DNA from 2 places in the Streptomyces sp. NPDC050287 genome. Region 2 is predicted to be linked to the other one. Evidence: riboswitches for the same ligand, from Rfam matches in the RefSeq annotation. Region 2 holds a riboswitch; the other holds the start of a gene.
The links. Region 2 has a riboswitch for cobalamin ahead of ACIBK3_RS26325 (HoxN/HupN/NixA family nickel/cobalt transporter). Riboswitches for the same ligand answer to the same signal wherever they lie in the genome.
Positions count from the first base shown of each region.

Region 1 (7,004 bases), on a different contig from region 2:
CCCAGGCCTCCTCGTCCCCGCCCGCCGACGCCTGTGAGGCGTGGGTGCCGCCTGCGGCGAGGACGGTGGCGACGAGGGTGTCTGCCCTGGACAGAAGCTCATAGAGTCGCGCGTCCGCGCCGCGGAGCGAACCGCAGTACACGGGAAGGGCGTTGGCGCCCCGCGCCTCGACGGCGTCGCACAGCGTGTCCACGAAGGCGGTGTTGCCGCTGAGCTCATGAGCCCGGTAGAAGAGCACGCCGACCGTGGGGCGGCCCTCGACGAAGGGACGCTCCCCGTGCACGCCGAACTCGGGCATCTTCTGCGGCTCGACGAACCCCTCGCCCGTCAGCAGCACCGTGTCGGAGAGGAACCGCGCGAGCTCGGTCAGGTTCTCCGGGCCGCCCTCGACGAGGTACCTGAGCGCCTCGGCCACCACACCGGCGGGCACGGACGACTCGGCCATCAACTCCGCGTCGGGCACGGTCTCCCCGCCGAGCAGCACCGTGGGGATCCCCGACGCCTTCAGGGCGGCCAGCCCGTCCTCCCAGGCCCGCTTGCCGCCGAGCAGGCGTACGACGGCGATGTCCGCGCCCTCGACGAGAGAGGGCAGCTCCTCCGTGACATCCACCCGGGTCGGATTGCCGATCCGGTACGAGGCACCGGTAGCGGCCCGGGCCGCCAGCAGGTCCGTGTCGGCGGTCGACAACAACAACACTGTGCTCATGCGGGCGCTCCCGGTGGAATGAAAGGCAGTCCTTGCGGCGCGCCGGACTCGATGAGCCGCCACAGCGCGTCCGTGTCCGCGTGCTGTTCGATCAGGTCGCCGAGCCGGTCGAGCTGCTCCTCGCGCAGCGCGGCGAATGAGGTGTCGGGCGCCGGTACGAAACGGCGGCCCGCGGCGAGGGCCACCTCGCGCAGGAAGGCCCGCCGGAAGCCGTCCGACTCCAGCGAACCGTGCCAGTGGGTGCCCCAGGTCTGGCCGATCCGGCAGCCGTCCAGGAAGGGTTCCCCACCGCTGATCTCGGCGACCCCGTGATGGATCTCGTACCCCTCGACCCGCTCCCCGAGGGCCTCACCGGCCGGCCTCGTCAGGGTCTTCTCGCGGGCGAACCGCACCCGCACGGGCAGCACACCGAGCCCGTCGACATGGCCCCGCCGGCTCTCGACCTCGTCCTCGATGTGCTCGCCGAGGACCTGGAAGCCACCGCAGATGCCGAGGACGGGCCGGTCTTCGGCGACCCTGCGTTCGATGGCCTCCGCCAGCCCGCGCTCCCGCAGCCACTCCAGCGCACGAACCGTTCCCCGAGTCCCCGGGATGACGACGAGGTCGGCGTCCGCCAGCTCCTCCGCCCGGTCCACGAACCGCACGACGACACCCGGCTCGGCGGCCAGCGCGTCCACGTCGGTGAAGTTGGACATCAGGGGGACCGCGCAGACGGCGATCCTCAGGACGTCCTCACCGACGGGCGGCGCCACGTTCGACTCCCGGACCGTGCCCCGCAGGGAGACCCGCAGCCCGTCCTCCTCATCGATCCCGAGCCCGTGTCGGAAGGGCAGGACGCCGTACGTGTGCCGCCCGGTGAGCGCGTGCAGCATGTCGAGCCCGGGTTCGAGCAGCGAGACGTCCCCGCGGAACTTGTTGACGAGGAACCCGGCGACGAGGGCCTGATCCTCGGGCGAGAGCAGTGCGACGGTCCCGAAGAAGGAGGCGAAGACGCCCCCGCGGTCGATGTCGCCGACCACCAGGACGGGCAGCCCGGCGTTCCGGGCGATGCCCATGTTGACGATGTCGGTCCGCCGCAGATTGATCTCGGCGGGAGAACCGGCCCCCTCACAGATCACCGCGTCATACGTGCCCCGCAACTCGGCGAGACAGTCGAGCACGGTCCCCAGCAGCTTCTGCTGCCGCCCGCCGTGATAGCCGCGCGCACTGAGCTCCCCGACCGGCTTCCCGAGCAGCACGACCTGACTGCTCTGCTCACCGCCCGGCTTGAGCAGCACGGGGTTCATCAGCGCGGTCGGCTCGATGCGGCAGGCCTGCGCCTGCATGGCCTGGGCCCGCCCGATCTCGGCCCCTTCCCTCGTCACGAACGAATTGAGGGACATGTTCTGCGCCTTGAAGGGCGCGACCTTCACCCCCTGCCGCACCAGCCACCGGCAGATCCCCGCGGTGACGACACTCTTGCCGGCGTCGGAGGTGGTACCGGCGACCAGAAGACCACCACTCATCGGATACGCCCCCTGGTGAGAAACCGCCCGGCGACACTGACGCCGAGAGCCAGCAGACCGACGTGCCGGGACAGCCGCACGGCCCGCTCGATGTCGTGCGCGACCACGGCACGCCCCTCTCCGTTGAGCACGGGCCGATGCTCGACCCGCCCCGCATAGGACAGGGTCCCGCCGAGCCGCACCCCGAGCGCCCCGGCGAACGACGCCTCCACAGGCCCGGCGTTGGGACTCGGATGCTTCCCGGCATCGGTCCGCCAGGCGCGTACGGCTCCCCGCGGATTCGGACCCGCCAGCATGGCCAGTACGGCGGTCAGCCGTGCCCCCGGCCACCCCACCAGGTCGTCCGTCCGTGCCGAGGCCCACCCGAACCGCCGGTACCTGTGCGACCTGTGCCCGACCATGGCGTCCAGGGTGTTGACGGCCCGGAACCCGAGCAGCCCGGGCACACCGCCCAAGGCCCCCCACACCAGCGCCCCGACCACCGCGTCGGAGGTGTTCTCGGCGACGGACTCCACGACGGCCCGCGCGATCCCGTCGGCGTCCAGCGCCTGCGGATCCCGCCCGCACAGATGCGGCAGCCGCGCCCGCGCCCCCTCGACGTCCCCCGCCTCCAGCGCGCGCCCGATGGCCCTGGCCTCCCGCGCGAGTGAAGTCCCGCCGACGACGGCCCAGGTGGCGGCGCCGGTCAGCGCGACGGAAGCGGCAGGGGAGGTACGTACGGAACGAGCGGTCAAAGCTCCGAGCGCCGTGACCCCACCGGCGCACACAACGGCGTACAGCGCGCCCCACCCCCGGTGGTCACGCCACAGCACCCGCTCCACGGCACCCGCGGCACGTCCGAACACGGCGACCGGATGTCCACGGCGGGGATCGCCGAGGAGCAGGTCACCGAGGAGGCCGGCGACGGCGCCGTACGCGAAAACGCGATCGGCACGCATGGACTCAGCCGACCGCTGTCACAGACAGGGAGGAGCTGATCAACCTCGAACGGCAGCCGAGCATGGCGATATGTCCTCACTCAGGGTGTCCACGCCCTGGTTCGACGAGACCGGCGGTGAGAGTTCCTGGCTCCCGGGGCTTTCTACCCCGGTGACAGTGGCGGGACCGCGCCGGATTCTCACCGGCTTCCTCTCCTGCCGCCGTACATGGCCCCGGCAGTCCACCACGGGGTTGGAAGGGCCGTCAACTTGCCGTTGACCTGCGAAGGGAGAGTGTGCTGAGGCCCACACGCGAGCGGTCACAACCGTCACAACGCACGTGGGGTGCGGGACGGCGATCCGTCCCGCACCCCACGCGTTGTCCGGGTGCCGCAGGTCAGGCGACGATCAGTGAGATCCCGTACGCCACCGCCGCCGCGCACGCGGCGAAGCACGCGTAGGCGCCGGTGACCGCGAGGGCGGCGGAGCCGCCCTGGGCCGCGGCCCGCTCCCGGCGGGACAGGCCCATGATGCCGAGGGTGAACAGGGCCACGAGTGCCACGGTGACCACGAGGCTGACGCCGAAGACGGAGCCGAGTGCCGCCCAGTCGATCTTCATCCTGTTGCTTCCTTAGACGGTGGTCGCGGCCGGCGGGGCCGCGGGGTCGGCGGTGGTGACGGCTCCGGCGGGCGCCGGGATGGTGGCCGTGAGGTCCTCGGCGACGGACCCCGCCGGGGGCGGGGTGACCGCGGCGATCGCGGCGGTCACCACACCGGCCGGCTCCGCGGTCTCGCGGGCGTCGGGCTCGGTGACGACGTTGGTGTGGTCGACGACCTCCCGGCGGGAGAGCTTCCAGATGGCCGCGCTGGAGGCGATCAGGAAGACGGCGACCAGGGCGGTGCCGACGTCCCCGATGCCGGTCACGTACTCGGCGAGCGCGCCGACCAGGGCCGCGGCCGGCAGGGTCAGACCCCACGCCACGAACATCCGGGTGGCAGTCGACCAGCGCACGACCCCGCCCTTGCGGCCGAGGCCCGCGCCCATCACCGAACCGGAGACGGAGTGCGTGGTGGAGAGGGAGAAGCCGAGGTGGGAGGAGGCCAGGATGACCGTGGCCGCGCTGGTCTGGGCGGCGAAGCCCTGCTGCGGCTGAAGGTCCGTCAGGCCCTTGCCCATGGTGCGGATGATGCGCCAGCCGCCGAGGTAGGTGCCGAGCGCGATGGCGAGACCCGCGGAGAGGATGACCCAGGTGGGCGGGTCGGAGTCGGGGGCGACGACGCCGCCGGCGACCAGGGCGAGGGTGATGATGCCCATCGTCTTCTGGGCGTCGTTCGTGCCGTGGGCGAGCGAGACCAGGCCGGCCGAGGCGATCTGACCCGCGCGGTAGCCCTTCTCCGCCGCCTTGCCGTCGGCCTTCTTGCCGAGCGTGTAGGACAGGCGGGTGGCGAGCATCGCGGCGACGCCCGCGACGACCGGTGCCGCGATCGCGGGGAGCAGGACCTTGGTGACCAGCACGTCACCATGGACCGCGCTCATACCGGCGGAGGCGATGGTGGCCCCGATCAGACCGCCCATCAGGGCGTGCGAGGAACTGGAGGGCAGGCCCACCAGCCAGGTCACGAGGTTCCAGAGGATCGCGCCGACCAGGGCGGCGAAGATGACCTCGGGACGTATGCCGGTCTCGTCGACGAGACCTTTGGAGATCGTGTTGGCGACCTCCACGGAGAGGAAGGCACCCACAAGGTTCAGCACGGCGGACATGGCCACCGCGACCTTGGGCTTGAGCGCACCGGTCGAGATGGTCGTGGCCATCGCGTTGGCGGTGTCGTGGAAACCGTTCGTGAAATCGAACGCAAGCGCGGTTACCACCACGATCGCGAGGATCAGCGAGAAGTTTTCCATTTACCCAGGCAATCGTTCGAGGTCATTGGCCGGACGAACGTAGGTAACCTGGATGAACGGAAGATGAACTGAAGCAGGCCGCACGGTGTCCGGCGATGCTGATTTCCGCACCGCCGAACCCAGCCCGGTCCCCGTGGCCCCGTGCGACCCTGGCGCCCCTTGGCTATACGCCTCTGGCGAACGCCCTCAGCCGGCTGAGGGACCCGTTGAAGAGATTCTGGTCACCCGGCAGACCGCCGCCGTTGTCGTACTGCCAGATCGTCCAGAACGACCACCCCCCGGGCAGCGCCCCCGCGTCCGCCGCGTTGTAACGGGCCACCCACAGCGCGTGATTGGCGGCGAATGCGCGACTGCCTCCGGTGCAGGTGTTCCACCAGTGGGCGGTGGTGTAGATCACCGGGCGGCGGCCGGTGAGGCGCTTCGTCTCGTCACTGAACGACTTGATCCAGCTGACCATCTTCGGCTTGCTCAAGCCGTAGCACTTGTGCTTCTTGTCGTACGGGTTGTACTCGATGTCCAGGGCGGGCGGCAGCGTCCAGCCGTCGGCGGTCCAGGCGCCGCCGTTGCGCACGAAGTACGCCGCCTGCGTTCTGCCCGACGACTTGTCCGGGAGCGCGAAGTGGTACGCCCCGCGGATGATGCCCGCGCTGCGCGCCCCGTTGTACTGCTGACCGAAATACGGGCTGCGGTACGTGTGCGACTCGGTCGCCTTGACGTAGACGAACCTGGCTCCCCTGGCCTTGCTCTGCTGCCAGTCGACGTTCTTCTGGTGGGAAGAGACGTCGTGCCCCTTCGGCAGGCCCGCCGCCGAGGCGGGCGTCTCGGCGAGTGTGATCCCCCCTGCGGTGAGCGCCGCCACGGACACCGCGACGACGCGGTGGCGACAGTGGAACGATGTGCGATCACGGGCCATGTGTCCCCCCGGAAATGGCTACGTGCACGACAAATCTCCGCGAGATTACTGGAAGATCATCGGATTGTCGGCGATCTCCGGCCAAGTGATCGAAGAAGGCTGTATATGCCTGTATGCGACCTTTCGGAGTAGTGGATTCCGGCCTAAAGTGCCCCCGCCTCGCGCTGAGTTGACGCCGGTCCTGGAAGGATCGCCGCATGACCGAGGAACAGCGGGAACAGCGGGAACAGTGGGATGCGCGGGGCGTGCTAGGTGCGCGAGAGGGCGCGGAAGACGTGGTGCGGGAGCCGCGGGGGAGGGGCGTGCGCCCCGAGGAGGCGCACGCCTGGGAGACGCTCGTCGCGACGGCCCGCCGCACGGTGTCCGAGGGGCTGGTCGTCGGCACCTCCGGCAACGTCTCGGTGCGCGTCGGGGGCACCGTACTGGTCACACCGTCGGGCGTGCCCTACGACCGGCTCACCCCGACGGACATCACCGGCGTGGACCTCGACGGCCGTCAGGTGCTCGGCACCCTGACCCCGACCAGTGAACTGCCCATGCATCTCGCGGTCTACCGCACCACCGACGCCGGTGCCGTCGTCCATACCCACGCCGTGCACGCCACGGCCGTCTCGACCCTCGTACCCGAGCTCCCCGTGATCCACTACATGGCCGGCGCGCTCGGCGGGCCCGTCCGAGTTGCCTCGTATGCCACGTACGGCACCGACGAGTTGGCCGAGAACATGCTCCACGCCCTGGCCGACCGCTCCGGCTGCCTCCTCCAGAACCACGGCACCCTCACCTACGGCACCACCCTCGACCAGGCCTACGACCGCACGGCCCAGCTGGAGTGGATGTGCCGCCTGTGGCTGACCGCCTCCTCGGTACCGGGACTGTCACCGACACTCCTGACCGAGGCACAGCTCGCGGAGGCGGGGGAGCGGTTGCGGGGGTACGGGCAGCGGGGGTGAGGCTTCGAAGCGCGCCCGGCGTCCCTGCCTCGACCCGTCAGCCGACTGCCGGTCCGGCCGCCGAAGTGATCGCGCGGCGCCGGGCCGTGCGCCCTGCCGACAACTCGGCC
Region 1 is NZ_JBITIY010000001.1:61,587-68,590, reverse strand. Features, by position in the region: gene cobN (cobaltochelatase subunit CobN) at 1-706, opposite strand, end outside; gene ACIBK3_RS00340 (cobyric acid synthase) at 703-2,211, opposite strand; gene ACIBK3_RS00335 (cobalamin biosynthesis protein) at 2,208-3,149, opposite strand; cobalamin riboswitch at 3,249-3,391, opposite strand; gene ACIBK3_RS00330 (hypothetical protein) at 3,526-3,747, opposite strand; gene ACIBK3_RS00325 (anion permease) at 3,760-5,031, opposite strand; gene ACIBK3_RS00320 (lysozyme) at 5,195-5,944, opposite strand; gene ACIBK3_RS00315 (class II aldolase/adducin family protein) at 6,142-6,894, shown strand.
Region 1: another riboswitch for cobalamin. It lies ahead of ACIBK3_RS00335 (cobalamin biosynthesis protein); the one in region 2 lies ahead of ACIBK3_RS26325 (HoxN/HupN/NixA family nickel/cobalt transporter).

Region 2 (7,004 bases):
CGCCTTCGCGCACAACCGCACCGCCCTGGAGGTGGCGCGCGATGTGGTCTCGCACAGGAAGAGGTTCGACCGTGACTAGGAACTCTCCGTCACGACCACCGGGGAACCGGCGTCGTAACGGTGTGAGGAGGCTCTGATGAACCGGGAACTGCGGCTCATCCGCGCCTTCGTCGACCTCGCCGACACGCTGGGCGCCCACTTCGATCCGCTGGATCTGTTCACCCGGCTCACCGAGCACTGCACGGGCCTGCTGGCCGTGGACGCGGTCGGCGTGATGATGGCCGACGCGCGGGGCGCCCTGCGCGCCATGACGGCCTCCGCCGACGACCTCGGCCGGCTGGACGTGTTCCAGGTGCAGCAGGAGCAGGGACCGTCCGTCGACTGCTTCCGCACCGGCGAACCCGTCACCGCCGACGATCTGCGCGAGGGCGTCCGCTGGCCCGACTACACGGCTCACGCCCTGAAGGCCGGTTACGTCTCCGTGCACGTGCTGCCGCTGCGGCTGGAAGGCCAGGCGATCGGCGCGGTGTCCCTCGCCAACCGGCACAGCGACGCCCTGCCGGCCGACGACCTCGCGGTGGCCCAGGGCATGAGCGACGTCGCCGCGCTCACGCTGACCCACTGGCCCGCCGAGGCCAAACGCCCGCACGATCTGCTCACCTCCCTCCAGTCCGCCGTGTCCGCGAAGGCGACCGTCGAACTGGCCAAGGGGATCCTGTCCGAGCACGCCGGTGTCTCCTTCACCGAGGCGCTCGACCTGCTGCGCCAGTACGCGGCCGGGGAACGGCTCTCCCTGACAGCGGTCGCCCGCGCCCTGGCGGAACGCACCCTCGGCCCGGACGAACTGCTGGGCGGAGTCCCGCACCAGGCCTAGGCCCCTTTCCGGGAGGCACCGCGGTCGGCGTGCGGTCGGACCGGCCGGTTCAGATCTGCGTCCGGCCCTGCTTGCGGATGTCCGCCAGCCGCTGTGCCCCCAGCTGTGCGGCCGTCTGCGTGACGTCGGGCTCGATGTCGCCGAGGCCGCCGTGGGAGAGGCCGATCGCGTCGTCGCCGACCCGGACGACGGCGGTGTCCAGGGTGAGCAGGACCGGCTCGTCGTTCAGCGTCGCGCCCGTCAGGGTGACCCGCAGGCCCTGCCGGGCGTCTCCCACGGCCGGCAGGGCCGCGTCGGTGACCTGCACGTCCAGTCGGTCGCCCCGGGCGGTGGTCGCCGTGAACCGCGCGCACTTCCGCGGCAGGGTCCGCAGCCAGGCGATGGCGTGGTCCACGTCGGCCGGGTTCCGGGTGACGATCTGGTAGCGCAGCTGGGCCTCGTTCCAGACGTCGTCGAGGCTGATCACGGCCCGGGGGCGGGCGTCAGCCCCGAAAGGTTCCTCGGCGTACAGGGTGTCCAGCAGCCGCCGGCAGTCGGGCAGCTCGGTCGTCGCCTTCAGCAGCCCGTCGTGCCAGATCGCGGTTCCCTGCGTCGGCGTCCAGGGTTCCCCGAGGTCGGCCTCCGTGACCAGCGCGGCCTGCGCCTGCGCCTGGGTGAGGGCGGCGGGCGACGGGGCGGAGGTCCCGGGCGGGGTGGTCGCCGGAGCGTAGTCGGGCTTCTCGGCGGTGGGCGGCGTACTGAGCACGGAACAGGCGGCGGTGACGAGCAGACCACCCAAGGTGAGAACGCAGACACGGAGGACACGGGCCGGGGCTGGATTCATCGGGGGTGCCTCCTTGGGCGACATCCAAGATCGAGTACGCCCTCCTACGGCACCACCGCCCCTGTCCCTCCACCAGCGAGCGGAGCCGTCCGGGTGAGGCCGTGTCCCCGCCGACGGCGTCCGCCGCTCCCACCGCGCGCAAACCCGTCGCCCGCACCTCGGCATCCGCCGGCCGACGCGGTGTACGACCACCGCCGCCTCGGCCGTGAAGTGACGGCACCCTCGGGGCCAGGATCCGCGCGGCGCGGCTCGTGCCGTACCAGGCGGTGGTCGGGCAGCGGGAGGCGGACGCCGGTCCGGTGGCCGTACGGCTGCGGGACGGGCGGCGTCCCGGGGCCGTACCCGTAGGGGAGTTGCTGGACCGGATCGCAGCCCGCGCCGGTGATCGCGGCGCCGAACTGTGGGCCGCTGCGTAAGGTCGGTTGCACGACTCTCGGAACCCGTTGCCCTCGGAGAGGAACCCTGCCGTGACCGGTCAGCCCATCCCGGTGATCATCGACTGCGACACCGGTGTCGACGACGCCCTGGCCCTGCTGTTCGCCGTACGGCACCCCGCGCTCGACCTGCGCGCGGTGACCTGCGTGGCCGGGAACACCGATGTGGACGGGGTGGTCCGCAACACCCTGACCGTGCTGGAGCAGGCCGGCGCCGGTGACATCCCGGTCGCCCGGGGCGCCGAACGCCCGCTGATCGAGCCGGTCCGCACGGCACGGCACGTGCACGGGCAGGACGGGATGGGCGACCTGGGGCTGCCCGCGCCGACCCGCCGGCCGGTCGACGTGGACGCGGTGACGCTGCTGCGCCGCGAGATCCTCGCCTCCCCGCGCCCGGTCACCCTCATCCCCACCGCGCCCCTGACGAACATCGCCCTGCTCCTGCGCACGCATCCCGAGGTGGTGCGGAACATCGAGCGGATCGTGTTCATGGGCGGCGCGGTGGCGACCGGAAACGCCACGCCGGTCGCGGAGTTCAACGTCTGGCACGACCCGGAGGCGGCGGCGATCCTGCTCACGGCGGGGGTACCGATCACCATGTACGGGCTCGATGTCTTCCAGCGGGTCCTCGTCCCGGCCGCCGACGTCCAACGCCTGCGCGCCAGTACGGAACCCAGCCTCCGCATGGCCGGCGAACTCCTCGCCCACCGCGACCCCGCCACCTCAGGGGACCCCACCCCCATGGGCGGCCTCGGCGACGCGGGCGCGGTGTGCGCCGTCGTCGACCCGGAGGGCATCACCACCGAACTCCTGCCTGTGGAGGTGAGTCTGGCCCCGGGCGCCGCCCGGGGCCAGACTGTCGTCGACCGGCGCCCCGTCCCCGGCGAGTCCGAGATCCACGAGGGAACCCGCGAACAGCCCTTGCTCGACGTGGCGTTGGGCGTCGACGTGGAGCGCTACGTGAAGCTGTGGCTGACGGCGGTGGAGGGTGTCTGACCCTCCGACGGGGAAGTCAGCCCCGGAGCCCCGGAGCGGTCAGCAGAAGGGGCGGCCAGGGGAGTTGGCCCAGAGCGTGAGGAACGACCAGGTCTGGGACCCGATGCGGCCGCGTCCGTCGTCGAAGATTCGGGCGCACTGCTGGAAGGCTATCGTCGCGCGACGAGTGGCCCGGCCGAAGAACCCGGTCTCGCGCAGGCCGGCGTCTATGGCCTGATTCAGATAGCACTGCGCTTGCCGGACGGCTGACCCGGACGATCCGCGCTGAAGTGGCGGCCGGTGCTTGGTGATGCCGCATACGTCCTGCGGCCCTCGGATCGCTGGGAGTTCCGGGTTGTAGGCGGACTGGGTGCTGGTCACTGTGGCGGTCGCAGACGATGGAGTGCTTTGTGGTGCCGCCACGGCCGGGCCTCCTGCAAGGCCGAGGGGGAGAAGCACGGCTGCTGCGGTGGCGAATGCTCGTCGCATTCTCAATCACCTCCAGAGAGTGCACTTTCCTCATCGTGCACTCGGGTCTGTCCTGCTGCATCTTGAGATGCGGGTGCGACCAGCGAAGCCTCCGGACCGCTGCCGTCGGCGTCAGCGTGTGTCGGCGGCCGGGCGTATCGTCCACCGCTGTTCCACCTTCGCCAGGCGCCAGTACGTGATGGCCGCCGCCCACACCACCACGAACAGGCCGACGATGACGTAGCCGACGCTGTCGAGGTTGATGTCGGCGATCCAGGTGGTGACCGCGTCACCGAGGGCGAGTTTGTCGTGGAGGACGCCGACCAGCTCGATGGTGCCGATGAAGAAGGCGACGGCGATGGACAGGCCGGTGATCGTGAGGTTGTAGAAGACCTTGCGGACCGGGTTGGAGAACGCCCACTGGTAGGCGAAGTTCATGAATGTGCCGTCGAGGGTGTCGAACAGGCTCATGCCGGCGGCGAAGAGGAGGGGCAGGGAGAGGATCGCGTACCAGGGCAGGCCGGCCGCCGCGCCCGAGCCCGCCATCACCATCAGCGTGACCTCGGTGGCCGTGTCGAAGCCGAGGCCGAACAGGAAGCCCAGCGGGTACATCTGGCCGGGGCGGCTGATGGACCTGGTGAGGCGGCCGAGGACGCGGTTCATGAACCCGCGGGAGTCCAGGTGCTGTTCGAGCTCCCGCTCGTCGTACGACCCCGCCCGCATCGCCTTGAACACCTTCAGGATGCCCAGCAGGGCGACCAGATTGAGGGCGGCGATGAGGTAGAGGAACGCGCCGGAGATCGTCGTACCGAGGAAGCCGAGCACCTGGTGGGTGCCGGAGTCCTCGTTCATGACCTTGCCGGCGAGCTGGGTGCCGCCCGCGATCAGCAGGGCGAGGACCACCACCACGCTGGAGTGGCCGAGGGCGAACCAGAAGCCCACCGACACCGGGCGCTTGCCGTCGGCCATCAGCTTGCGGGTGGTGTTGTCGATCGCGGCGATGTGGTCGGCGTCGAAGGCGTGCCGCATACCGAGGGTGTAGGCGGTGATGCCGAGTCCGATGCCGAAGGCCTTGTTGCCGACCTCGTAGTGGGCGGGGACGACGAGGAGGAACAGGATTCCGAAGGCGACGACGTGCAGGGCGAGGATCACCGCCATCAGGCCCGCGGTCCTGAGGGTGTCCTCCCGGCGCCACTTGAAGGACGCCGGGGCGGGGACGGACGCCGGGGCGGGGACGGACGTCCGGGCAGGGTCGGGCAGGGTCATTCGGTCACGCTCCAGCACCTCGTGGATCAACTCGTGAGATGCCGTGGCCGGTCTCCTGGCTTGGGGGTACCTCCCACTCGAGCGAAGCCGAGAGTGGGGGAGGGTCGTACGTTCGCGCCCCTGCCTTCCCGGCCCCCTCGCGGCGGCCAGTGGCTGTCCCTGGCGGGACGGCGGTGCTCGAACTCCCCGATCACAGTGGCGAGGGCCGCGTCGGTTTCCCACCGACTTCCCGAGCACCACGGCGGGTCCACCGTAGGGGCGTAAGGGGTTTCCTGCATAGCTGCATATCTGGGCAGGTATCGAAGATCACAGAATCCCGCCTGCGAGGATGGCGCCATGCATCTCGTTCCGGCGGACCGAGCGGACCGCCGCACCATAGACGGGCACCGGGTGTGCGACGCCATCGCCGCGATCGGTGAACCCGGCCATGTCCGTGCCTGGTCCGACCGATTCTCGCTGCTCGCCGACCCGAAGCGGCTGGCGCTGCTGCTGGCGTTGCACCGGACGGGGCCCCTGGCCGTGTCCGACCTGGCGATCGCGACCGGGATGAACGACCCGGCGGTGTCGCAGGCGCTCAGGCTGCTGCGGGCGGCCGGGGTCGTGGAGGGCGAGAAGGAGGGCCGGATCGTGCGCTACCGGGTGGTGGACGCGGACATCGCCGCGCTGCTCAAGCACTGCGCGGCGGACGGCTGAGACGCCTTCCGCAACGCAACGCGACGCGGTGGTGGTCGAGAGGCGAGCCCGGCTACGACCTCTCGACCACCACCGCGTACCGACCGCGTGCGCCTGTCGCCGCATGACTACGGGCGCGCGACTACGACCGCATGACTACGGGCTCGTGGCTACCACCGTGTGGCTACGAGCGCGTCGCCTTCCGGCGTCGCGTCAGCACGACCATGCCCGCGCCGCCCGCCAGCAGCACCGCCGCGCCGATCGCGATCGGGCCCGTGGCGCTGTTGGCGCCGGTCTCCGCGAGGTCGTCGCCGCCGCCGTTCGGCACGGTGGCCGGGGCGGTGGTGGACTCGGAGGCCGACGGGGTCGGGGTGTCCGTCGAGGCCGGCGGAGTCGGAGTCGGGGCCTCGGTGGCCGGCGGCGTCGTCTCCTCGGCCGGCTTGGACGGCTCCGTGGACTCGGGAGTCGACGGGGTCGGCGCCGGGGTGGACGGCGTCTGCGGCGGCGGGGTCGTCGCGCAGTCCTTCGTACCGCCGTTCCAGCCCGCGATCAGCTTGTCCTTGATGACCGGACGGTCCGGGCCGATGGGCACGTCGCCGTGGACGAAACCGTCCTTGGCGTCGAGCCTGCCGTCGAACTTGACCGCGCCCCGGTAGAGGTCGACCTGCGCGAAGCAGCCCGCGTCCGGCACCGCGATGTCGAGGGACTCGGTCTGACCCGGCTTCACGGTCACCGTGTCGAAGTCGACGAAGACCTGCTCGCCGGAGGTGTTGAAGGTGGAGCCGTGGGCGAGGTACGAGGCGAGGGAGGCGGTGCAGGTGGTGGCGTCACCGGCGGTGCGGACCTTGATGTGGACCTTGCCGTCGTCGGTGGGCTTCAGCGTCTGGTCGTCGACCTTGACCGAGTCGAAGAAGCCGGTGCCGTCCAGGGAGAACTGGCAGCGGTCGGTTCCGGTCTCCGTGCCCGGGCCGGTGCCGGGCTTGTAGGCGCCGCCGGACTTCCAGCCGTCGCCACCGGGAGTGCCGGTCGCCCAGGCGCTGGAAGCGGTGGTCGCGGAGGCGGCGCAGAGGACGAGCGCCGCGGCCCCCGTCCCCAGCAGGCGGCGCGCGGTGACACGTCTGGCTATGGACATGCGGATCCCATCGGGGTAAGAGAACTGAGAAACACTTGACTCATTGGTCACATGAGTCACGGGTGTTCGCACATCGTGGATCGCCCTTCGCAAGCTGTCAACCTGCGGCAATTCAGAGGCACTTCGAGCCGTCAACACAATTCCGCCACACAAGGAATGAAGTGCTCCGGACAGCGTTCGAGTTCGCTTTCCCGACAATGGGGACAGGTACCTGAGTGCTGTCCGACGCCGCCCCGAGGGAGACCGCGTGACCGACCCCGTTCCCCACCGACCCGACCCCTCCTCCCCCGACCTCTCCTCCAAGGACCCCAACTGGTGGCGGCAGGCCGTCGTGTACCAGATCTACCCCCGCAGCTTCGC
Region 2 is NZ_JBITIY010000007.1:248,333-255,336, forward strand. Features, by position in the region: gene ACIBK3_RS26295 (GAF and ANTAR domain-containing protein) at 1-79, shown strand, start outside; gene ACIBK3_RS26300 (GAF and ANTAR domain-containing protein) at 137-874, shown strand; gene ACIBK3_RS26305 (hypothetical protein) at 924-1,697, opposite strand; partial or broken gene ACIBK3_RS26310 (His/Gly/Thr/Pro-type tRNA ligase C-terminal domain-containing protein) at 1,910-2,113, shown strand; gene ACIBK3_RS26315 (nucleoside hydrolase) at 2,165-3,127, shown strand; gene ACIBK3_RS26320 (peptidoglycan-binding protein) at 3,167-3,487, opposite strand; gene ACIBK3_RS26325 (HoxN/HupN/NixA family nickel/cobalt transporter) at 3,707-4,840, opposite strand; cobalamin riboswitch at 4,868-5,096, opposite strand; gene ACIBK3_RS26330 (ArsR/SmtB family transcription factor) at 5,177-5,533, shown strand; gene ACIBK3_RS26335 (LAETG motif-containing sortase-dependent surface protein) at 5,697-6,644, opposite strand; gene ACIBK3_RS26340 (glycoside hydrolase family 13 protein) at 6,892-7,004, shown strand, end outside.